One region of the Gracilibacillus sp. JCM 18966 genome, then DNA from elsewhere that is predicted to be linked to it. Evidence: riboswitches for the same ligand, from Rfam matches in the RefSeq annotation. Region 1 holds a riboswitch; the other holds the start of a gene.
What was found. A riboswitch is a leader RNA that binds a small molecule or an ion and turns the genes downstream of it on or off. The one in region 1 is predicted to bind S-adenosylmethionine.

Region 1 (5,473 bases):
GTATCATTTAATACTTTGGCATATGGAGCTAAACAGTTTGTTGTACAAGAAGCATTAGAAATTACATGGTGTTGAGCTGGATCATATTTGTCCTCGTTTACACCCATAACAATTGTAATATCTTCTTCTTTTGCAGGTGCAGAGATGATAACTTTTTTCGCACCAGCGTCTAAATGTTTAGCTGCTGCATCACGTTGTGTGAAAATACCAGTAGATTCTACTGCGATTTCTACCCCAAGGTCACCCCATGGTAAATTAGCTGGATCACGTTCAGAAAGTACTTTTACTTCTTTTCCACCTACAACAAGCGTATCACCTTTTACAGATACTTCTTCTTCTAGTTTTCCGTGAACTGAGTCATATTTAAGTAGATGTGCAAGCATGTTTGCATCTGTTAAATCGTTAACAGCAACTACTTCCACCTCATCATTTTTTAAAGCTTGACGGAATACGTTACGACCAATACGGCCAAAACCATTAATACCTACTTTTACTGCCATGCTAATTTCCTCCTTTTTAAAGTGAAACTTAAATTTTATATTTAAAGGGGATTAACCCTTTAATAACTCTTTTGCTGCTGCCTCGTCTGTAATCAGCACATTGCTTTTCCCTTGTTTGAAGTATGAATAGATAGCTTTTGCCTTTGATTTACCTCCAGCTACGGCTACTACATAGTCTGCTTTTTCAAGATCTTCTAGCTGTATTCCTACAGTTCTTGCCTTATAGACTACTTGACCATCCTCATCAAAGTAATAACCGAACGCCTCACTGACAGCATTTCCTTTTCCAGCTTTGCCAATACGTGATCGGATGCTTTTCTTCGTTTACCCATCGTTACAGCATCACCAATACTATGAAGAACAACTCTTGCATCATGTATCAGATCAAGGATCTCTTTGATAGTCGGTTCCTCAATGATCGTATGGTAAGACTCTTCTCCTAAGGGATCTGGTACATATAGCAAGCGATATTGACCATTTGCTTTTTTCGCCATTTGCGCACAAATGGTATTAGCTTGAATCTCTACTTGTTCACCGAGACCACCGCGAGCCGGTACAAAGGTACAATTTCTAGCATGTTCGAGTGGCTTCATTTGATTCGCAAGTTCTGTCATTGTCGTGCCACCTGTCACAGCTATCGTTTGACTGGAAGTTAAGATCGTATTTAAGTACTGGACACATGCTTTCCCAAGTTCCTGTTTTACCGTTGTATGCACATCACTATTCCCAGAAACGATAATAACATGCTCCAATTGTAATTTATCCTTAATTTGGTTTTCTAAAACACGGAATTCGGAAATTTCATTCATGAATTGCGCCAATTTGACAATAATCTCGTTTCCTTCTTCCGTCACGCGCATTCCCTTTGAAGTGACGATGATAAATCCATGCTTATTTAGAAATTCAATCTCAGCCCTTACTAGACGTTCCTTGAAATTAATATTTTCAGATAAACTTCTTCTGCCAATCGGTTGCATTTGCTGAATAAATTGTAGAATTTTATATCGTTTTTGCATGACATCTAAAATATCTGGGAATAATTTTTCTTGAATATCTAATAATTCCTTCAAACAGAAACGCTCCTTTTCTCCGGGAAAAATATGTCCCTCCTAGCCAAATTACGTCCCACTCACTACAAAAAATTGGGCTTTTCGTCATGAAAGCCTTCATTTCCCTAATTTGGTTAGTAATTTTGGATGGCTAAATTAACTTCCAAAATAATTGTATCAAAATGTATGGAATGACTCAACTATTTTTGCTGAATTGTTTTCAGAAAATTTTCTATTTTAGGTAGATCAATTATTTCTGTGTCGACAATTTCCCCTTCTATCTCGACAACTGGGATGATTAAATGAAATTTATCTAATAATGTCTCATCTTGATAAATATCAATTACTTCTATCTCAAAACCATACTCTTCTTGTAATATTTCTAATAATATCTTTGCATCTAAACATAGGGAGCAGTCCTTCTTCCCATATAATTTAACAATCAATAATTACCCTCATTTCTCGTATTAGAATTATTATCTGTTAATTTACTATATCCTATTACTAAAATTTTTTAAACAAATGTTCACTAGTATCGCATTAAGATAAATTATGAACAGATGGTGGTCAGATTATTCAGAAAGTGATTTAATAGCAATAAAGAGTGAGATGCAAAAATGAGAGTGTGACTTGCAAGAATATGGAGCTAGTTGCAAAAATGTGAGCGTAACTCGCAAGAATATGGAGCTAGTTGCAAAAATGTGAGCGTCACTTGCAAGAATATGGAGCTAGTTGCAAAAATGTGATCGTAACTCGCAAGAATATGGAGCTTGTTGCAAAAAAGAGAGTGTGACTTGCAAAATAAGCAACTAACTTTACTCAATTGCAGGACAAATGTTATATGAAACTGGGACAATAAGAAAGAAAAGAATACGTATTTTGACTACGTTCAATCATAGTACCGTTCAGATTCTCATCTTCTCTATTCAGTTTTGTCCCAGATTCAGTTGCTTCCTAATATGATATCAATTGATCGATGACCTTTTTAACTCCACTTATTCCATCTGTACTCAGCCCATAAATATAAGCCTTCTGAATAGAAACTGCATCGGCGCCAGATGCCAAATAGTACTGTATATCCTCCTTGGAATAAACATCTGTTTCCACAATCAGATGAAATGCTTCTCCTACTATATCTCTCATTGCCCTCAACTTCAGCCCATTCGGTAAAATCACTCCACTAATACGGTATTTTAGGGCTTGTCGAATGTCTTGTTCTTGTACATCACCTTGGAGATACACAGGTAATGTCGTGAACTGTTGAAGGTAATTAATCTTCTCCCAATTGACTGACGAAGTATTATATTCAGAAAGAATTAACTGTTGAAAAGCTTCTTTATCTTTTCCATAAGCTTTTCGATGAAAAATAGGATCCACGACAAAATTCCCATTACCTTTTTCGCACGAATCCATACCATTAACCGAATTATTTGATAATGGGATAACAATGGCTTGATATCCTGCTAATTCTGCCCGTTGGACGAAGTGCTTTGTTAAATCAATGTCTTGTAATAGATTAGCGGAAAACCATAATGTATGTTCATTGGATACATCACTAATTTCCTCCACACTGTAGGATGAATTGATGCCTACTATAAAAGGGATATTTTTTTCAGCTGCTGCTTTTGCTGTCGCTAGTTCACCATCTTCATGGAAATAAGTTTGTGCTCCCACTGCACCTAATAGTATTGTAGGCAATTTATTGATCGTTTTCTTCGGATTATTGAATTTTATTTCTTCATTACCGTAAGTAGATTCCGTACTTCTATTTAAATATTCCAACACAGTTGGTGTCAATTTTTGTTTTGCCTCTTCCTCTAATAATTTTATCCAGTTCATTTTGGTTACTGTCATGTTGTCTCCTCCTATTGTAAATGGTTTTCCTTATCCTTAACCCAAAAGGGTACGCGACCGTCCGTTAGTCAAAGCGACGCTTTCGAATCCTAGAGGCGATGTCCTAAAGACGGCTTTTCTTTAAGAAAAAAACTCCCTCCTGTTCATCAAAACAAGAGAGAGTTATTTCCCTCTTATCTTCCAAACTTTTGACGTTTGCTGGATTTAGCACCTTGTAAACATTGAGTTTATAGGTTGCTGGGCTTCATTGGGCCATTCCCTCCACCGCTCTTAATAAGAGTATGTTGTATTATTTTTTTCATGTTTGTTGTTTTTGAATTTCTTGTGCTTTCAATTGTCTTCGCAAAATCTTTCCACTAATTTTCGTTTTTGGTAGCTCTTCTACTACTTCTATTTCGCGAGGAGCAGCATGTGCTGAAAGATTTTTGCGAACAAATAAGCGAATCTCATCGAGTAATTCCTCTGACTCTGTAAAGCCCTGACGTAAAGTAATAAATGCCTTGACTAATTCACCACGTAATTCGTCTGGCTTTCCAATAACCCCAGCCTCTTCAACAGCTGGATGCTCGATTAATTTACTTTCTACTTCAAATGGACCAATTCTTTCCCCTGCAGAATTTATCATGTCATCATTTCTACCTTGAAAAAAGACATAGCCTTCTTCATCCTGTAAGGCCAAATCCCCAGAAAGATACCAGCCTTCATATTGAAAATACGATTGAAATTTATCTTTATTTCCCCATATCTCCTTCATCAAGCCTGGCCAAGGAGTTTTTACTGCTAATTGTCCTACTTCACCACTATCCAGGATATTTCCTTCATCATCAAGAATACCAACTTCCATTCCTGGTAGTGGTCGCCCCATTGAACCTGGCTTAATCTTTTCAGATGGTAGATTTACAATTAAGTGACCACCCGTTTCTGTCATCCACCACGTATCATGAATTCGTACACCGAGATTTTCCCAAGCCCAATTAATAACTTCGGGATTTAGTGGCTCTCCAACACTTAATACATGACGGAGAGAGGATAGATCATATTTTTCATGGAGTTTTCCTTCTGATAACAGCATTCGAAATGCGGTTGGGGCACTATACCAAATTGTAACACCTAATTCCTCAATTAACGAATACCAACTCTCTGCTTTAAATCTGCCCCCTTGAACCACCACCGTTGCTCTGTTTAATAATGGGGCGAACAATCCATACACACTACCAGTCACCCACCCCGGATGAGAGGTACACCAATAGACATCCTCATCTTTCATATCGAGCACCCATCTACCTGTTACGATATGATGCTGAACGGCTCGGTGGGCATGTAACACACCCTTAGGCTTTCCAGTTGATCCACTTGTATAATGAATTATTAAACCATCTTCCCAGTCAACCCATTCTACAAGCTCATCACCTTCAACAGGTACTAAAGGTTGTTTTTCCAAGTCTTCTACAAATAAAATAGTATGTAGACTAGGAATCTCTTTTTGTGGAACTCTTCCTACTAGTTGTTGATCTGTAATTAGTACTGTTCCTCCACAATCATTCATCCTATCCTTTACCGCCTCTTCCATAAAGGCTTCAAAAAGCGGCCCTGCGATTGCTCCTACTTTGATAACCGCTAAGATTGCTATATAGCATTCTGCTGTTTTTGGTAAAAATACAAAAACACGATCCCCTCTTTTGACTCCCTTTTCTTTTAAAATCCTAGCATAATGATCTGTTTTATCTTTTATTTCTTTAAATGTATAGGACTTTCGCTCTGTTCCATTTATATAATGTATCGCAATCTTATTACCAAAGCCTTCTTCTACATGGCGATCAATCGTTTCATAAGCAGCATTGATCTTTCCTTGCTTCACAGCATTCGATAGGTAATTTTTTGCTTCTTTCCAATCAAATGACGCTTGAATTTGTTCATAATTGGCTAAATTGTGGTCTGCTTCGAAACTTGGAATAGGTTTCACTAGTTGTTGTGTCACGTGTTATGCCCCCTTACAACGGTTAACTTCTATGGTTTAAGTCAAGTGATGCTAGTATATCTGATTTTATCTTGGCTAATTGTTCACTTGCT
Region 2 (5,473 bases), 630 kb from region 1:
GATCAAGATGGCTAATGGACAAATGGAGCAGCTTACCGAGTTATTGCAAACTTCTCAGCAACACAACAACTCCAAGCAAGAGCAGAATCAACTCATTGAAAGCTCCATTTCGACTATCTTAGAAAAAATTACCACCATTAACACACAATTACAAGAAAATGTGTACGCACAAAATGAACTAAATACGACCATTCAAGAAATATCGCAAGGCAGTCAAACACAGGCGGAACAGATTTCGAACATATCAGACGCTACCAATGACACACGTCAAAATATTGATATCGTACATCAAACATCCCAGAGCTTATATGAGGATTCGAACAAAGCAAGTAGTTTAGCCGCTACCGGAAAAGAAAAGATGGATACATTAAATCACCATAACGAAACATTAGAGAAAACGATTGGTCAGCTAAGTCGCACCTTTGCCGAACTAACCGAAAAGATTAAAGAAACGAATCAATTTGCAGACAACATTAAAGAAATTACCGAACAAACGAACCTACTAGCATTAAATGCCTCTATTGAAGCAGCACGTGCTGGAGAAGCTGGAAAAGGCTTTGCTGTCGTAGCGGATGAGATTCGTAAGCTTGCTGATTTAACGGGAGAAACAACGGAGAAAATTACCGGGAACCTCGCTTCCTTGAACCAGTCGAATAATTCAGCCGTAAACCAAATGGATGAAAGCATGCTTAATTTTGTTAATGGAATGGAAATATCGAACGAGGTTACTGGTTATTTCGAGGATCTCACATCAACGATTGAAACATTAAACAGTGCCTTACAAAACTTCACCATGCTTGCCGAGGATGTTCAGCAGCAATCTAATGGCGTAGAATCATCCACCAATGATCTAGCAGCGATTATTCAACAATCATCTGCTAGCTTAGAAGAAATGAGTGCAACGATTACGATCCTGACAGAAAGTAATCAAGAAATTGCCAAACTATTAAGCGAAACCGTAGAGGACACTAACTCATTACGTACAAATATCGGAACCTTGTAATAAACCATAAAATTACTTCCTACCTAGTTTAAATATTAGTAAAACTCGCATTCGCTCGTCTTTTAGCGAATGCGTTAGCTTTTCTTATACGTTGGACTTCAAAATTTTCGCTTCGTTGCTATAAATTTTAAGCTTTCCTAACGTATTTAAAAAACATCGCCCCTTTGGCTGGAGCGATGTTTTTTCTTTATCCCCAGATTTCTTTGGAGATATCTACAATATATTTTAATTTATTCCATTGTTGTTCTTCAGACAGCTCATTTCCATGGTGAGTGGAGGCAAAGCCACATTGTGGGCTAAGGCAAATTTGGTCAAGTGGTACAAATTCGGATGCCTCTTGAATTCTTCTTTTAATCTCTTCTTTATCCTCAAGCTCTCCATTTTTAGAAGTAAATACCCCTATAACAACCTTTGCCCCATTTCTCGGAATATGCTTTAATGCTTGGAAATCTCCGGAACGCTCATCATCATATTCAAGGAAAAATCCATCAACCTTTTCCTTGGCAAATAAAGTAGGAGCGATCAAATCATAGCTTCCCGAAAATGCCCAATCAGATCGGTAATTCCCACGACATAGATGTGTCGTAATTTGCATATCTTCAGGCTTCACCTCAAGCACACCATTTACTACCTTTAATGCAAGATCAATCAGGGATTGTCTATCTTGATCTGATTCAGCAAATGGTAGATTCGGAGACGATAAACCAGCAATATAAACATCGTCAAATTGTAAATATCTGATACCTACATCATAAAATGCTTTCACAGCATCCTGATATACCTTAATAATATCTTCTGCAAACTCGTCCCAGCTTGCATAGTACTCTTCTCCAATAATTCCAGTATTGAAGAACTGGTTAGGACTTGGAATGGTGAACTTCGGTACGGCTCTTCCGTCGATTTGTTTGATTAGGAATTTAGCATCCTCAATAAATGGGTGGTTTTCATTCCAAGAAACCTTGCCTGTTAAACGCACATTATACGCATCGGTTACTTGGTTAGCAAATTGATAGCCTTGCTCTGGCACATAGCCCTCTACCCCATTGATGTATTCCATAAAATCCGTATGCCACCATAGTCTCTGGAATTCCCCATCAGTTACAGCTGTTAAACCTACTTCAATCTGCTTATCGACGATTCTTTTCACTTCAGATCTTTGAATCTCTTTTAACTCGTCATAGGGAAGATTTCCTTTTCGGTATTTGGCGATTGCCTCATGTAAGGATGCTGGTCTTAATAAACTACCAACATGGTCGGCGCGAAATGGTGCTGTTTTTGTAATAGTTGTCATTTTTCTACCTCTCTCCATATGTATTTTAGAATCCCGAATCTTATCCTTCCAACGCGCAAAAAACCTCTTCTTAAAAATAAGAAGAGGTTTATACTTTTACTCACTGCTCTTCTTATCTTCTAGCGATCGCTACTGGAATTAGCACAGTACTTGGAATAGTCTGTTGCTGAGGCTTCAAAGGGCCAGTCCCTCCACCTCTCTGGATAAGAATCGTTATTTAATTGATATTATCAATGCTAACTTACCCTTTGGAAAAAGTCAACATTTTTTATGGAAATTTCTATTTTTGATTAAACCGATGAAAATACTAAGGTTATGAAAAAGGATGGGCAGATATTTTTCCATATGCTATATTAAAGAATAAGGTGGTGAACACATGACGGAGATCTTAATTGTAGAAGATGAAGAAAAATTAGCACGAGTGTTAGAGCTCGAATTACAATATGAGGATTATCAAACAACGATTGCTCCTGACGGAAGAATAGCATTAGAACTATTGCAACAAAATAAATATGCACTAGTACTACTAGACATTATGCTTCCAAGTATGAGTGGATTGGAAGTACTTCGACGATTCCGAAAAATAGACCCATCTACCCCTGTTATTCTTTTAACCGCAAAGGATGAAGTGCATGACAAGGTATCAGGACTTGACCTTGGAGCAAATGATTATATTACCAAACCATTTCAATTAGAGGAACTTTTAGCAAGAATCCGTGCACAATTACGAAATCAAAAGCCTCGATCCACTTCCTTCGTCAGTATCGATGATTTAACAGTTGATAAAAATTCGAGAGATGTAAAACGCGGGGATTCCTTTATCGAGTTAACTCGAAGAGAATTCGACCTTCTCTGTTTTTTAGTCGAAAATAAAAACCAAGTATTTAGCCGTGATCAGTTGTTAGACAAGGTATGGGGATTTGATTATGTTGGCGACACGAATGTCGTAGATGTTTATATTCGATATTTACGAAATAAAATCGATAAGCCTTTCGATAAAAACACGATTCATACAGTCCGAGGCGTAGGCTATACGGTAAAGGATTCTGCGCTATGACATTACGAACGAAAATACAAATTTTCTTATCTGCTTTAATGATTGTATTTATTTTGCTGTTAAATGGATCTGTCTATTTTCTTTACCAGAATAGGATGAGTGAGAATGAAATCGATCGTGTCAAAAGCGATGCCATTCAAATTATGGAGGCACTTGCCAAGCAGGATAAGATTGCAGCCGACACGAATACAAAGGAACTACTGCAGGCGTTTCTTCCAGCCAATGGATTGATTCGGATTTTTAGAGAAGATGGGGAATTTCTCAACCGAACAACAGCAGACGGTAAATTCTTTGACTGGCCCTATCACTATACAACCAAAGAAGAGATCACGTTAAGTAAAGATAAAAATGGCAACAGTTATGTGCAAGTCGCCACACCGATTATTTGGAATGATGGCTCTGTCGTAACACTTCAAGTAAGTGAAGCATTGTATTCGATGGATGATACCTTAAGCACACTTCAATTCGTTTTATTTGTTGCATCCTTTTTCATGCTGATTCCTGCGATTATTGCAGGCATTGTGCTCGCTCGATATATCACGATTCCTATTAAAAAGTTAACGAATGAAATGAAAAACAATCCGAAAAACGGAAGATGGGAAAAGCTTACGAATCTCCATTCCACAAAGGATGAACTCGGAGAAATGCAACTCTCCTATAATAAGATGATTGATCGCATTTACGAAAATATCGAAAAACAAGAGCGATTTGTTTCAGATGCTTCTCATGAATTAAAAACACCACTCTCTGTGATCACAAGCTATACCGAGTTATTACAAAGACGAGGAAAGGATCGCCCAGAACTTTGGGAGGAGGCAACAAATGCTATTCTTTCAGAGGCAGAGCGAATGAAGCAATTAACCGAGCAAATGCTTCTTCTAGCTAAAAATCAAGAGCAGGAAAACATTCGTTTTGAGCTTGTGGATATATCATCCATTATCCGAAGCATTATTCGCTCCTTGTCTGTCGCTTACGATCGAGAGATTATTTTATATACGGATCAAGTGAATACAGAAATTAGTGCGGATAAACAGAAGATTTATCAGGCAATCTATATTTTAGTGGACAATGCGTGTAAGTATAGTGATAGCGATATCCACCTTCAAGTAAAGGAAGGGCCAACTGAGCTTACGATTTCCGTCAAGGATTTCGGGGAAGGTCTAAGTAAAGAGGACCAACAACATATCTTTGACAGGTTTTATCGGGTTGACAAAGCAAGAAGCAGAAAGTCAGGTGGAACAGGGCTTGGACTTGCCATTTGTCATTCGATTATTCAAGCACATGGTGGTACGATTACGATTGAAAGTGAACTAAACGAAGGCTCCACCTTTACGATTCATTTGCCTAAATGAGATAACACACTGCATTTTCTCATCAAATTCTCATTTTTCTCTCATTAGCTACTCAGTTTGAACGAATATAATCGAAGTATATCAACTAGAGGAGTGGTTATATGAAAAACAAAACATTTTATCTTATTCTATCTGGGGTCATTTTAATAGGCGGTATCTTTGCTATTCTACAATTCACGTCAAGCCCTGCCAGTGCCTACTTATCAGAAGAAGAAGCAAAAGCAAAGGTCCAAGAACAATACGCGGGTGAGATTAAGGAATTAGAGTTAGAGGAAGATGGAAACAAAAAGGTCTATGAAATTGAAATAGAAGGTCAGGATAAGTACTATGAGTTACATTTAGATGCAGAGACTGGCGAAATTTTAAAGCTAGAAGAAAAGAAACTTGCTAACTCATCAAATACTAATTCATCAAAATCAAAGGAGGAGCAACAAAATAATACCTCCTCCGATAACAAAGAGGAGACTAATTCCACTAAGCAAACCACTCTCATCTCTTATGATGAGGCGAAAAAGATAGCACTCGAAGAATACAATGGCACGATTACCGATTTTGAACTAGATGAAGATGATGGCAAAAGTGTATACGAAATTGAGGTACAAACAAAATCCGAAGAGGTCGATCTAGAAATCGATGCCTATACTGGTGATATAATCTCTATTTCAAAAGACGAGCTGGATGATTAAATACTAAGTTAGATGAAAAAGAAGGCTTTCCCTATAATGGGAAGCCTTCTTCTATTATTCTTCCACTCTTAATAGTCGTAAAGC

Region 2: it holds a riboswitch for S-adenosylmethionine, as region 1 does, so the genes downstream of both, ACZ5N5_RS00960 (5-methyltetrahydropteroyltriglutamate--homocysteine S-methyltransferase) here and ACZ5N5_RS18625 (alpha-hydroxy-acid oxidizing protein) in region 1, are expected to answer to the same signal.

Annotation. Positions count from the first base shown of each region.
Region 1 is NZ_AP043883.1:3,802,979-3,808,451, forward strand. Features, by position in the region: gene gap (type I glyceraldehyde-3-phosphate dehydrogenase) at 1-500, opposite strand, end outside; partial or broken gene ACZ5N5_RS18615 (sugar-binding transcriptional regulator) at 552-1,516, opposite strand; gene ACZ5N5_RS18620 (glutaredoxin family protein) at 1,750-1,995, opposite strand; gene ACZ5N5_RS18625 (alpha-hydroxy-acid oxidizing protein) at 2,504-3,403, opposite strand; SAM riboswitch class I at 3,574-3,683, opposite strand; gene acsA (acetate--CoA ligase) at 3,702-5,381, opposite strand; gene ACZ5N5_RS18635 (ABC transporter ATP-binding protein) at 5,404-5,473, opposite strand, start outside.
Region 2 is NZ_AP043883.1:219,904-225,376, forward strand. Features, by position in the region: gene ACZ5N5_RS00955 (methyl-accepting chemotaxis protein) at 1-1,003, shown strand, start outside; gene ACZ5N5_RS00960 (5-methyltetrahydropteroyltriglutamate--homocysteine S-methyltransferase) at 1,191-2,294, opposite strand; SAM riboswitch class I at 2,404-2,504, opposite strand; gene ACZ5N5_RS00965 (response regulator transcription factor) at 2,671-3,351, shown strand; gene ACZ5N5_RS00970 (HAMP domain-containing sensor histidine kinase) at 3,348-4,703, shown strand; gene ACZ5N5_RS00975 (PepSY domain-containing protein) at 4,805-5,389, shown strand; gene ACZ5N5_RS00980 (heavy metal translocating P-type ATPase) at 5,444-5,473, opposite strand, start outside.